DNA from 2 places in the uncultured Salinibacterium sp. genome. Region 1 is predicted to be linked to the other one. Evidence: riboswitches for the same ligand, from Rfam matches in the RefSeq annotation. Region 1 holds a riboswitch; the other holds the start of a gene.
The links. Region 1 has a riboswitch for glycine ahead of gcvT (glycine cleavage system aminomethyltransferase GcvT). Riboswitches for the same ligand answer to the same signal wherever they lie in the genome.

Region 1 (5,770 bases):
TTCCCTCGACAGCCGATGTGCCTTCATCGAGCATCGACGCATTCGTCGTCGTCATGCCGGCGAGGTCAGCAACCATCGTCTGGAAGTTGATGAGCGCCTCAAGGCGACCCTGCGAGATCTCCGGCTGGTAGGGCGTGTAGGCCGTGTACCAGCTCGGGTTCTCGAGCACATTGCGCTTGATAACAGCGGGCGTGATGGTGTCGTAGTAGCCAAGCCCGATCATGCTGCGGCGAACCTTGTTCGCGCCAGCGAGAGCCCGCAGTTCGGCGAGCGCTTCGCGTTCCGAAGCGGGAGCCGGGATCGTGGAGTTCACGACCGGAGTCTGGTGAATCGCGGGCGGAACCGCGGCATCCACGAGCGCTTCAAGGCTGTCGTAGCCGACGGCGGCGAGCATGCTCGCCTGAGCGGCAGCATCCGTGCCGATGTGACGGTCGGCGAAAGTGCCGCTGATAATCGTGTTGGGCATTACTCGCCTGTCAGTGCGGTGTATTCGTCGAGGCTGAGCATCGACGGGAGTTCGGAGAACTCGATCTTCACGAGCCAGCCTTCACCGAAGGGGTCGCTGTTGACGAGTTCTGGGCTGTCGGCAACAGCGTCATTGGATTCAACGACGGTTCCGGCAACGGGGGCGAAGAGTTCGCCAACCGACTTGGTCGATTCGATCTCGCCGACAATCTTGCCCTCGGCAACGGTGTCGCCGACCTTGGGGAGATCAACGAAAACGATGTCGCCCAGCTTGCCTGCGGCGAAATCGGTGATTCCGACAGTCGCGACGTTTCCGTCAACCAGCACCCACTCGTGCTCGGCGGTGTACTGCAATTCGCTCTTCTCAGCCATGATCAGGCCTCTCTTTTATAGAAGGGTAGGGAAACAACGGATGCAGCAATGCGACTGCCCCGCACATCAATGTGAAGCTCGGTGCCGACCTCACTCACGTCAGGATCGACGTAAGCCATAGCGATCGGATGGCCCAGGGTTGGCGAAAGCGCACCCGAGGTAATGACGCCGACTTCTTTGTCACCGTGGAAGAGCAGGTAGTCCGCGCGACCGGCGCGGCGGCCCTCAGCGGCGAGACCGACGAGAACACGAGCACCGGCATCCGGCCCGGCTTCGATTGCGCTGCGGCCCACAAAGTCGCCCTCTTTGCTGAGCGCGACAACACGGCCAAGCCCGGCCTGCACGGGGAAGGTGCTGAGGTTGAGCTCGTGACCGTACAGCGGCATGCCCGCTTCAAGGCGGAGAGTGTCTCGGCACGCGAGACCCGCGGGCACGAGACCGAGTGGTGAGCCGGCAACCGTGAGCGCGGCCCACAGGTCGGCTGCGGCATCCGCATGAATGTACAGCTCGAAACCGTCTTCGCCCGTGTAGCCCGTGCGGCCAATGATGAGGTCGGTGCCGTTGAAGGTGGCAGCTGTCTTGCGGTAGTACTTGAGTTCATCGAGCGGCGTCGCAAAACCGGTGAGACCGGCAGTCGCTTCGAGGATCGCCCGTGAAACGGGACCCTGCACGGCGATGAGCGCGTAGTCGTCGCTCTCGTCGGTGACCGCAACATCGAAGCCCTCAGCGCGTTCGGTGAGCGCCGTTGCCGCAGCGAAACGGTTGCCCGCGTTCGCAACAACGAGGAAGTGGTCATCGGCTAGGCGGTACGTGACGAGGTCGTCAATAATGCCGCCCGCTTCGTTCAGCAGCAGACTGTACTTCGCTTGTGCGAGAGCAATGCCTGAGAGCTTTCCGGCGAGCGCGAAGTCGAGGTAGGCACCCGCCTCGGCGCCGCGCACGTGAATCTCTGCCATGTGCGAAATATCGAAGATGCCTGCGGCAGTGCGCACAGCGTGATGCTCGGCGAGATCTGAGCTGTATCGCACCGGCATCATCCAGCCAGCGAAATCAGTAAAAGCAGCACCCAGCTCTTCGTGGATGCTGTGCAACGGCGAGTACTTCACCGAGGCAGGTGAAGAGTCAGCGGGTGATGCTGACGAGGTTGATTCATCGGACACGGAGTTCTCCTGGCGCGTGGGCTAGTGAATAGAACTCCCCCTCTGTGATGAGCCTGAGAGCTTCACACACTATGAATCTAGTGAGCTTTCACCGTCGGCGGAACCTCAGGGTGATGCGAGGTTCTCTTTCCAGAGTGGCCAGTGCGATGCGGTACATGAACCTGAGAGATTGGCGGGGAGGCTTGCTCCTTCGGTGCCGTGCTCGACGCTGCTCAACGACTGTTGAATTAGCGCTGCTGCCCGGCTCTCCCGCATCGTGTTGCGGCCCGATGTTCAGTTGTCCTCTCAGCATAGCAATGTGGGGCGGATGCTCGCGCCGTTCTGCGCGTCGACCCCCGCCAATTCGTGCCTTTCGAGCGACTGGTAGTGCGGCGGTCTACAACTCGGCGGGCTACAGCAGTGCGGCGGTCTACAGCAGCGCGGAGCTGAGCAGCAGGCTCGTCTCGCTATTGACGACGCCTTCGACATTGCGCATGCGAGCCAGCACCCGGTCGAAGTTGCTGAGGCTGTCGGTGCGGATGTCGGCCACGAGGTCCCAAGCACCGTTCGTGGTGTGGAGTTCGTGGATCTCGGGTAGTCCCCGCAACTTGCGGATGACGGCATCCGTCGATCGCCCTTCTACCTCGATAAAGGAGATGGCGCGGATGGTCGAGGGGTCGCGATCTTCGCGAACTCGGATCGAAAAACCGAGCACGGTGCCGTTGCTGACGAGGCGGTCAATACGACTCGTTACGGTCGCTCGAGTGACATCGAGTCGGCGCGCAAGACTGGCCACTGACTCGCGCGCATCAGCGCGCAGGGCGGCGAGGAGACGGCGGTCGAGATCATCCAGTTGAGACATGCACAAAGTGTATAAGTGCATCGTTAGTTTTGCACATTTATTGGTCAATATTCGCGTCAACTGCGAGTTGTAACTACATAGTGCACATTCGTAACGTGGGGACTAGTAATACTGCAACGAAAGGAGTGACCATGGTTCACTACGTAGACGTCAACAACATGAGCCGCTGGATCGCCGACACCGGCATCGAGCCAATCATTATGGGTATCGTCAGCTACCTTGAGCAGGATTACGCCAAGTGGCAGCAGTTCGACAAGAGCCCCCGTGTAGCCGCGCACTCCCCTGAGGGAGTCATCGAGCTCATGCCCACGAGTGACGGCGAAACCTATGCCTTTAAGTATGTGAATGGGCACCCCTCGAACCCCGCTCTCGGGTTCCAAACCGTGACGGCCCTCGGGATGCTTGCCCGTGTCGACAACGGCTACCCGACCTTCCTCTCGGAGATGACACTGCTGACTGCACTGCGCACTTCAGCAACCTCCGTCTTGGCTGCGCGGGCGCTCGCACGCCCCGACTCGAGCGTGCTCGCCCTCATCGGCACCGGCACTCAGTCAGAGTTCCAGGCGCTCGGTTTTCGGGCAGGGCTCGGCATCACACGCCTGCGCGTGTGGGACACCGACCCGGCAGCTCTCGACAAGTTCATCCGCAACATTGAACCGCTCGGTTTCGAAATCGTGCGGGCCACCTCCGCTGCGGATGCCGCTGCCGGGGCCGATATCGTCACGACCTGCACCGCAGACAAGAAGAACGCCACGATTCTCACCGCCGACATGATCGAACCGGGAATGCACCTCAACGCGATCGGCGGCGACTGCCCCGGTAAGACTGAACTCGAAGCCGCTATCGTGCGCGACGCGACAGTCTTTGTGGAGTTCCCTGAGCAGACCCGCATTGAGGGCGAGATTCAGCAGCTCGACGCTGATTCCCCCATCACCGAACTGTGGCAGGTTCTCTCGGGCGCCGCTGTCGGCCGCACCTCAACCGATGAGGTAACCCTCTTCGACTCGGTCGGTTTCGCGATTGAAGACTTCTCTGCTCTGCGTTACGTTTTCGATGCCGTTCGCGACACTGACTACGCAACTCATCTTGATCTGATCGCCGACCCGGCAGACCCCAAGGATCTGTTCTCGCTCGTTTCGCGCGTTCCGGCGCTGACCGCTTAAGCCGTCGATGAGCGTTCAGGCGCCTTCCGCCGCAGTACTGATCCGCCCGCATTTGTTCACCCCGAACAGCCAGACCGCGGGAGACAACGCCTTCCAGTCCACTGATCCCACACGATCACCGGATGAGATTGCTCGCGCCGCGTACGCAGAGTCCACCCAAGTGGCGGAGACTTTGCGTGACGCCGGCGTGAACATCCACGTGTTTGAAGACACGGAGAGCTCACGCCCCGACAGCGTGTTCCCCAACAACTGGTTCTCCACCCACAGCGGTGGTCGTGTTGCGGTGTACCCGATGTACGCGCCGAACCGGCGCACCGAGCGGCGCACTGATGTGATCGAAATGTTGAAGCACGACTTTCGAGTGCAGGATGTTGTGGACTATTCCGGTCTGGAACATGACGGAATTTACCTTGAGGGCACTGGCGCGATGGTCATTGACCACACCAATCGGGTGGCCTATGCGGCAGAGTCGCACCGCGCGAATCCGCTTGCCCTTGAGCGTTTTTGTGCGTCATTTGGTTATGAGCCGATGATGTTCGAGGCGCGTGACAGCCATGGTGTGCCGATTTATCACACCAATGTCATGATGTGCATCGCGACGGACTTTGCGATGATCGGGCTCGACCTGATTGCTTCTGGGGATCGCCGGATGGAGATGGCGGAGCGCTTGACGGAACCTGGTCGCACGCTCATTGATCTCACGGCAGATCAGATCTCGAACTTCGCGGGTAATGCTCTGGAACTCAGGGGTGCTCACGGCCGAATTTTGGCGTTGTCGAGTCGCGCATTGAGAAGCTTGACGCGTGCTCAGCGTTCGGTGATCGAGGCGAGTTGCGAGATTGTGCCGCTCGATATTCCGACGATCGAGCTGGCTGGTGGTTCGGTTCGCTGCATGGTCGCTGGCATCCATTTGGATCGCCGTTCACGCATGGCTGCGGATGTTGCCGCAGGCGTTCCTGCTGCCGGTTCTGCCGAAACAGCCCCGACAGCAGGCGCCTGACCGGTCCACTCCTTCGGCGGGTCCCGCCGCCGTCAGAGCAGACCGCAGCAGTCTGGAGTACCACGGGTAGCACGCCAGACTGCTGGGCTTTTCGCTAACTGCAGTTCGGGCGGCAGTCGCGCTGGGACAACGCCTCGAGCATGACATTGCTGAGCTCGGTGGGGTTGTTTGCTTGGTAGGCCGTTCCGCCGGTCACTTGAGCGATCTTTCGCATCGCTTCGACGTCGGTGTCTGGGCCAATTCCGACGAGAACCACGGGCACGGGCTCGTCTCTGCTTTTCTCGATCATGACCGTGAGTTCTTTCAACAGCTTCTCGAGCGAGATGCCGTTGTCGTCTTCATTACGACCGTCGGTGATCAACATCACTGAGTTGACTTTGTCAGGGTTGAAATCTTCACGAATATGCGTCACTGCAGCCAACACTGAGTCGTTGAGGCCCGTGTAGCCGTTGATGCGCGACGGGAGAGTGTCGATAATCGCCTGCAGATTCTTCACGTGCTCGGGATCGTTCATCGATCGGATGCCTGCGACATCTTCCCAGTCCTCGGTGCCGACCCGCTCTTTAGAGAACAGCCACATGCCGAGTTCGTCGTCTTCAGAGAGCGTGCTGAAAGCGTCTTCTGCCGAGTTCTGGAACATCTCGATGCGGCGCTGACCATCCCATGCCCGCTCGAGCATAGAACCAGAAACATCAACGACGGTAAGGATGCGCGAGCGCAAGTTGAGAGCATTCCAGTTGCGCAGAATGCCCACAAGTTCGTCAGTGTC
Region 2 (5,770 bases), on a different contig from region 1:
GCGTCCCGTGCTTCGTCCTCAGTTTCGACTCGCGTCACGCGACAGAGAAAACGTGAGCGTTTCACTTCGAGTTCAGCCTCGGCAGAGGAGCCAGGGCCTCCGCGAAGGGTGAATTCGAGCATCCACCCATTGTCTCTCATCGGCACTCCACACATGATGCTACGTGCGGGCAGGCGTAGGCTTGAACATCATGGAGCTGTTTGCCGCAATCGTTCTCTTTGTCAGTGCACTATTCAATGTGATCGCCTGGCCCCGCTTCTTTAAGCGCGTCAGCAGTGATCCACGCGCACGCGACGACGCAGGTGCAACGACGGCGTTCTACCGGGTGCACGCTGTACTGCTGGGCATCGCCCTCGCGATTGCTGCAGCATCCGTCTTTGCCGGAGTCATGTTGCTCGGTTAGGGATATTTGGCGCTACAGCAGAGCATTGCGTGAGTTCAGCTCGTTAGTGCAGCGTGCAGCGTGCAGCGATGGTGTGTTCCGGCAGTGCCAGAGGCCGCCCCAGTTGTGGGCAGATCACTCCGCTGCACCGCGATTTGAATCTAGTTGTCAGTATCGTCGCCCAGTATAGGGAGCATGAGTTTTATGCTCCCTCCGCTGCGGAACCCTCGGCGCACCATCGGCGATCGTTCGTTCGACTTCTCGCAGCGCGTCGCGGTAATGGCGATCGTCAATCGTACGCCCGACTCCTTCTACGATGCTGGCGCGAACTATGCGCTCGAGGATGCTGTCGCTTCGGCCCTGCGCGCGGTACGCGACGGAGCTGACTGGATCGACATCGGCGGAGTGCCGTTTGCTCCAGGGGAACCGCTGAGCGTTGATGAGGAATGCGATCGCGTCGTTCCCGTTGTTCACGCCTTACGTTCCCAGTCTGACGTCGTCATTTCGGTCGACACTTTTCATGCCGACGTTGCACGCCGCAGTATTGCGGCCGGCGCGACTGTCATTAACGACACAACCGGGCTCAGCGATCCTAATCTGGCTCGTGTTGTTGCCGACAGCGAGGCCTCGCTCGTGCTTGTCCACTCTCGCGCCCAACCTCGAACGCAATTCGCTCGCCCGCAGTACGATGACGTCGCGGTCGAAGTGCGCGACTTCTTAGCGAGCCGGGTCGAACTCGCCCACAACGCTGGTGTTCCAGATGATCGGTTGTTTGTGGATCCCGGTCACGACCTCAACAAAAATACTCTTCACAGTCTCGAACTCACGCGTCGTCTCGACCTGATTACCGAGCTAGGGCTACCAACGCTCGTTGCTCTCTCGAACAAAGATTTCATCGGCGAAGTGCTCGATAAGCCAAAGCGAGAGCGACTCGAAGGCTCTCTCGCTTCCGCCGTCGCCTGCGTGTTGAATGGCGCCCGCATAGTGCGCGTGCACGAGGTCGCCGAGACGGTGGATGCCGTGCGCATGGCGGAAGCGATTCTTGGGCTCCGCGAGCCGGCGATGCTGAAGCACAATATGTCCGACGCCAACGAAAGGTAGACCGTGGCCGCTGCATCCGAAATTCACTCTCTGACTGCGGGAGCAAGTCTCACCGATGAGCAACTGCTGGCAAGCTACGCGGTGGCCGATCGCGCACAACCGTGGCTGCGAGCTAACTTTGTGTCGAGCATTGACGGTGCCGCAACCCACGAGGGTGTCTCTGGCGGTCTTGCTACTGAAGCGGACGGTCGCGTTTTCGCGTTGCTCCGCAGGCTTGCGGATGTCATCGTGGTCGGCGCTGGTACGGTGCGTCAAGAGGGCTACCGCAATATCGCTCTCGATGAGGCGTCCGCGAAGTGGCGCACGGAGAACGGACTCGCAGCCCAACCGCCGTTCGCTATCGTCACCGCATCTCTGCGGCTTGAGCCGAAAGATCTGGCGTCGTACGCCACGCGACCATTCGTGATTACAACCGAGCGTGCTTCCGCAGAGAATCGTCGTCGCATTGAAGAGGTTGCCGATGTCATCGTTGCTGGCGACGCTCTCGTCGACACTGTCGAGCTGAAGCACGTGCTGGCTGAGCGCGGCTATCCTCAGGTACACAGTGAAGGCGGGCCGACGCTGTTCGCGACGATGATCGCTCAAGGAGTAGTCGACGAACTATGCCTGACGATCAGCCCGAGGCTGGAGGGCGGGTCCGCTCGACGAATCGTGGATGCCGCAGACGCGACTCCACAAGACATGACCTTGGGCCACGCATTCAGCGCTCCGGATGGCTCCCTGCTGCTGCGTTACGTTCGCGCCTAGCACTCGACGACGTTGACGGCCAGACCGCCCATCGATGTCTCTTTGTAGCGTGAGCTCATGTCTTTGCCCGTCTCCGCCATCGTAATGATGACTTCGTCGAGAGACACGCGATGGGTGCCATCGCCCCACAGGGCCATTTTGGCGGCGTTGATGGCTTTAGCCGCGGCGATTGCGTTGCGTTCGATGCACGGTATTTGTACAAGCCCGCCGATAGGGTCGCAGGTAAGCCCGAGATTGTGCTCCATGGCGATTTCGGCGGCGTTCTCCACCTGCTCAGGAGTTCCGCCGAGGATCTCGGCGAGCCCAGCAGCAGCCATCGAGGAGGCCGAGCCGACCTCGCCTTGGCATCCAACCTCGGCGCCTGAGATTGATGCCATGCGCTTGTAGAGCACTCCCACGGCGGCGCTGGCGAGCAGGAAACGGACAGTGGCGTCATCCTTCGTCGCTTGGCTGGCATCCTTCATTCCGGGGGCGTAATGGGTTGCATAGAAAAGCACAGCAGGGATGATTCCCGCGGCTCCGTTCGTGGGAGCTGTGACGACGCGGCCGCCCGAAGCGTTCTCTTCATTGACCGCCAGCGCGACTAGGTTCACCCATTCTTGCCAGAACGCGGGATCGCGGTGGGGATCTTCTGCACGAAGGCGGGCATGCCAATCAGGTGCGCGGCGTCGTACGTTGAGAGTGCCGGGGAGGTTTCCGGTGCGTTCCAAGCTGTTGTTCTTGCACTCGTCCATGACATCGCGGATGTGCAGCAGACCTGCCCGCACGTCAGCCTCTGAGCGTCGAGACAGTTCGTTGCGCAGCATCACACCGCTGAACGGCAAGCCCTCGTTACGGCAGTGCTCCAACAGTTGCGCTGCCGTGCGAAAAGGGAGCGGGTCGGCAACGTGATCGATGCCGTTGCTGCCGTCGCGGTTGTCGCCCTCACGATAGATGAAGCCGCCGCCAATGGAAAAGTACGTAGCCTCGAGAACTGGAGAGCCATCAGTCGTGAGCGCAGCAAAGCGCATTCCGTTGGGGTGGCCGTCGAGAACCGTGAGCGGGTGAAGAGCGATATCCGCCTCGCGCAGCGGCACCTCGTGATGCGCCGCCAAGCGAAGGATCCCGGTGTCCTCAACTCGCGCGAGAAGCTCTTCCATCGCATCGGGGAGAACCTGATCGGGAAGATTTCCCTCCAAGCCGATCAGGACAGCGCTCATCGTGCCGTGGCCCGCACCGGTGGCGGCGAGGGAACCATAAAGTCTGACGTTGACGGTAGCGACGGCGTCGAGCATCCCATGCTCAGCAAGGTCGGCCGCAAACGAAGCAGCAGCGCGCATCGGCCCCACCGTGTGTGAGCTCGACGGGCCAATGCCGACCGTAAACAGGTCGAAGCTGCTCAGAGGTACCTCTTCGAGTGAAGGAGTAGGTACTTCAGTGGTGGGGGTCAGATTGCGAATGGCCACGGTGACTCCATTTCTTCACCGCACAGCATCGTGCGGGGATCGTTGAGTCCTCTCCGCTCTGTATCGGGCCTGAGAGTTTCCGCTCGCTTGTGGCGTCGCGTTGCCCCGTCGGCGAGTCGGACTGGGCCGACTACTTTTCAGAGTTGCCTAACTGCTGCGGTACTGGTGCCTGAGAGATTCCCGGAGAGGGTTTGCTCCTACGGCGCCAACCAACGATCGGAAGGGCTCTCCCGCAGCGGTATGACGGCTGTTCACTTGTGCCCCTCAGCATACACTCGACCCCAGAACCACCCTCAGAGAATGGTCTTCTGGCCGATCTAGTCTTCGGGATCGGCTGGGTCAATCGGGGCGTGGTGGTCAGCATCAGTAACACCACGACGCCAGTAGCCATCTGCTGCGACCTGATGCTTGGGCAGCCCTAACTCGCGGCGCAGATAGCGGCGCAGCGGTACGAGGGTAGTGGCTTCGCCAGCCATGAACACGAACGTCGTCTCGCCAATCTCTCCCATCGCCCGTAAGGCAGCATCCAGCTGACCGAGACCGTCGTGACGGTAGAACCATTCGGCAGACATGCGTGCCTTGTGTTCAGCGCTGAAGTACGATTCGACGCTGTCGTCTGCGACGTCGAACAGGGCTGTGATCTGCACTGACGGGGGAAGCATGTCGATCCAGCGTGAAACAGCGGGCAACGCTGTTTCGTCGGCAATCAGGATGACGTGGGTTGCGCCCTGGGGGAGAAGCTTTGAGCCGCGTGGGCCTGCAACCACGATCGCGTCGCCCGCGGCGGCCTTGCTGGCCCACGCGGAGGCGGGGCCTTCGTCCCCATGCACCACGAAGTCAATATCGAGTTCGTGGTGCCCATCGTGGCTGCGGAATCCGAGGGGAGTGTAGTCGCGGGAGATGACTTTGCCTTTGCCGGGGCGCTTGAGTCCTTCAGCGGTCATCGCAGGAGCAGTGAGCACGCCGGTCTTAGGGTCGGGAAAGAAGACCTTGACGTGATCGGCGGGGCCGCTACTGATGAAGCCCTCGAGCTCGTCACCGCTCACGGTTATTCGCGCGATTGACGGTGCCGGGTAGGTCACTGAGCTCACGGTGAGCTGGCGAATAGCAAGAGTGTGTCTGACGGATTCACGTTCAAGAGTCATAGGTAGTGGGCGCGGACGCCAGCTCATTTCGATAGGAAGTTAGGCTTACCTAACAACCTTATCGCGCGGATGCTGAGAGGGCTACCGAGAGGCACCTTGGAATGTTTGGATCGCCGAGCTAACTACTCGTTGCCAGACTCGTGGTGATCGAAATCTCTCCCTCGAGTGAGCGGTGCACAGGGCACTTGGCGGCGATCGCGACGAGAGAGTCGCGCTGCTCGTTACTCAGGTCACCGGTGAAACTCAGCTCGCGAGTGAAATGTTCGACCATGCCCTCGGTCGAGGCGCAGTGATCGCAGTCAGCCGCCTTGATCCGTTCGCGAGTGAGACGCACACTCACCCCCGTGAGAGGAATCTTCTTTCGGTCCGCATACATCCGAATCGTGATTGAGGTGCAGCTGCCGAGCCCCGCCAAAATCAGGTCATAGGGTGCAGGGCCATGGTTCTCGCTGAGTGGTGCTGGCTCATCAGAGATTATCTCGTGGCCGGACGCAAAGACGCGCTGCTCATAGCGCGCTGGCCCGCTCTCGGTAACGATCACAGCGCTTCCGTCGGTAGTGACCTCTGCGCTCGGGGCTACTTTGCTTGGGTTCACTGTTTTATCGGTGCGGTCGAAGGCGTAGCGTGCCGCCCAGGCAGCGATCATGCTCGCTGCAAAGCTTGCATCCTCGCGGTCACTCAGGAGATGGTCGGCCTCATCCAGGGCTACGAAAGACTTCGGATGTCTGGCAGCATCGAAAATTTCGCGGGCGTTGTCGATTCCGACCGTCTGATCAACGGGGGAGTGAAGCACGAGCAGTGCGGCATCCAAGTTGCGCAGGCGTTCGCTTTGCGGTTGAGCCGCGACATCGTCAAGAAGTTGTTTGCGGATGCGAAACGGGCGCCCGCCCAACTGAACTGTTGCTTCACCCTCGGCAACGATTTCGGCATTCGCATGAGCGAAGAGGTTG

Region 2: it holds a riboswitch for glycine, as region 1 does, so the genes downstream of both, AACZ26_RS12330 (L-serine ammonia-lyase) here and gcvT (glycine cleavage system aminomethyltransferase GcvT) in region 1, are expected to answer to the same signal.

The regions. Positions count from the first base shown of each region.
Region 1 covers NZ_CAXBBH010000002.1:443,571-449,340, reverse strand. The annotation lists gene gcvP (aminomethyl-transferring glycine dehydrogenase) at 1-466, opposite strand, end outside; gene gcvH (glycine cleavage system protein GcvH) at 466-837, opposite strand; gene gcvT (glycine cleavage system aminomethyltransferase GcvT) at 840-1,997, opposite strand; glycine riboswitch at 2,137-2,259, opposite strand; gene AACZ26_RS10535 (Lrp/AsnC family transcriptional regulator) at 2,407-2,838, opposite strand; gene AACZ26_RS10530 (ornithine cyclodeaminase) at 2,970-4,001, shown strand; gene AACZ26_RS10525 (citrulline utilization hydrolase CtlX) at 4,009-5,001, shown strand; gene AACZ26_RS10520 (VWA domain-containing protein) at 5,096-5,770, opposite strand, start outside.
Region 2 covers NZ_CAXBBH010000003.1:226,853-232,622, reverse strand. The annotation lists gene AACZ26_RS12350 (YigZ family protein) at 1-122, opposite strand, end outside; gene AACZ26_RS12345 (SCO4848 family membrane protein) at 191-403, shown strand; gene folP (dihydropteroate synthase) at 578-1,483, shown strand; gene AACZ26_RS12335 (pyrimidine reductase family protein) at 1,487-2,230, shown strand; gene AACZ26_RS12330 (L-serine ammonia-lyase) at 2,227-3,675, opposite strand; glycine riboswitch at 3,823-3,918, opposite strand; gene AACZ26_RS12325 (siderophore-interacting protein) at 3,993-4,820, opposite strand; gene AACZ26_RS12320 (alpha/beta fold hydrolase) at 4,939-5,770, opposite strand, start outside.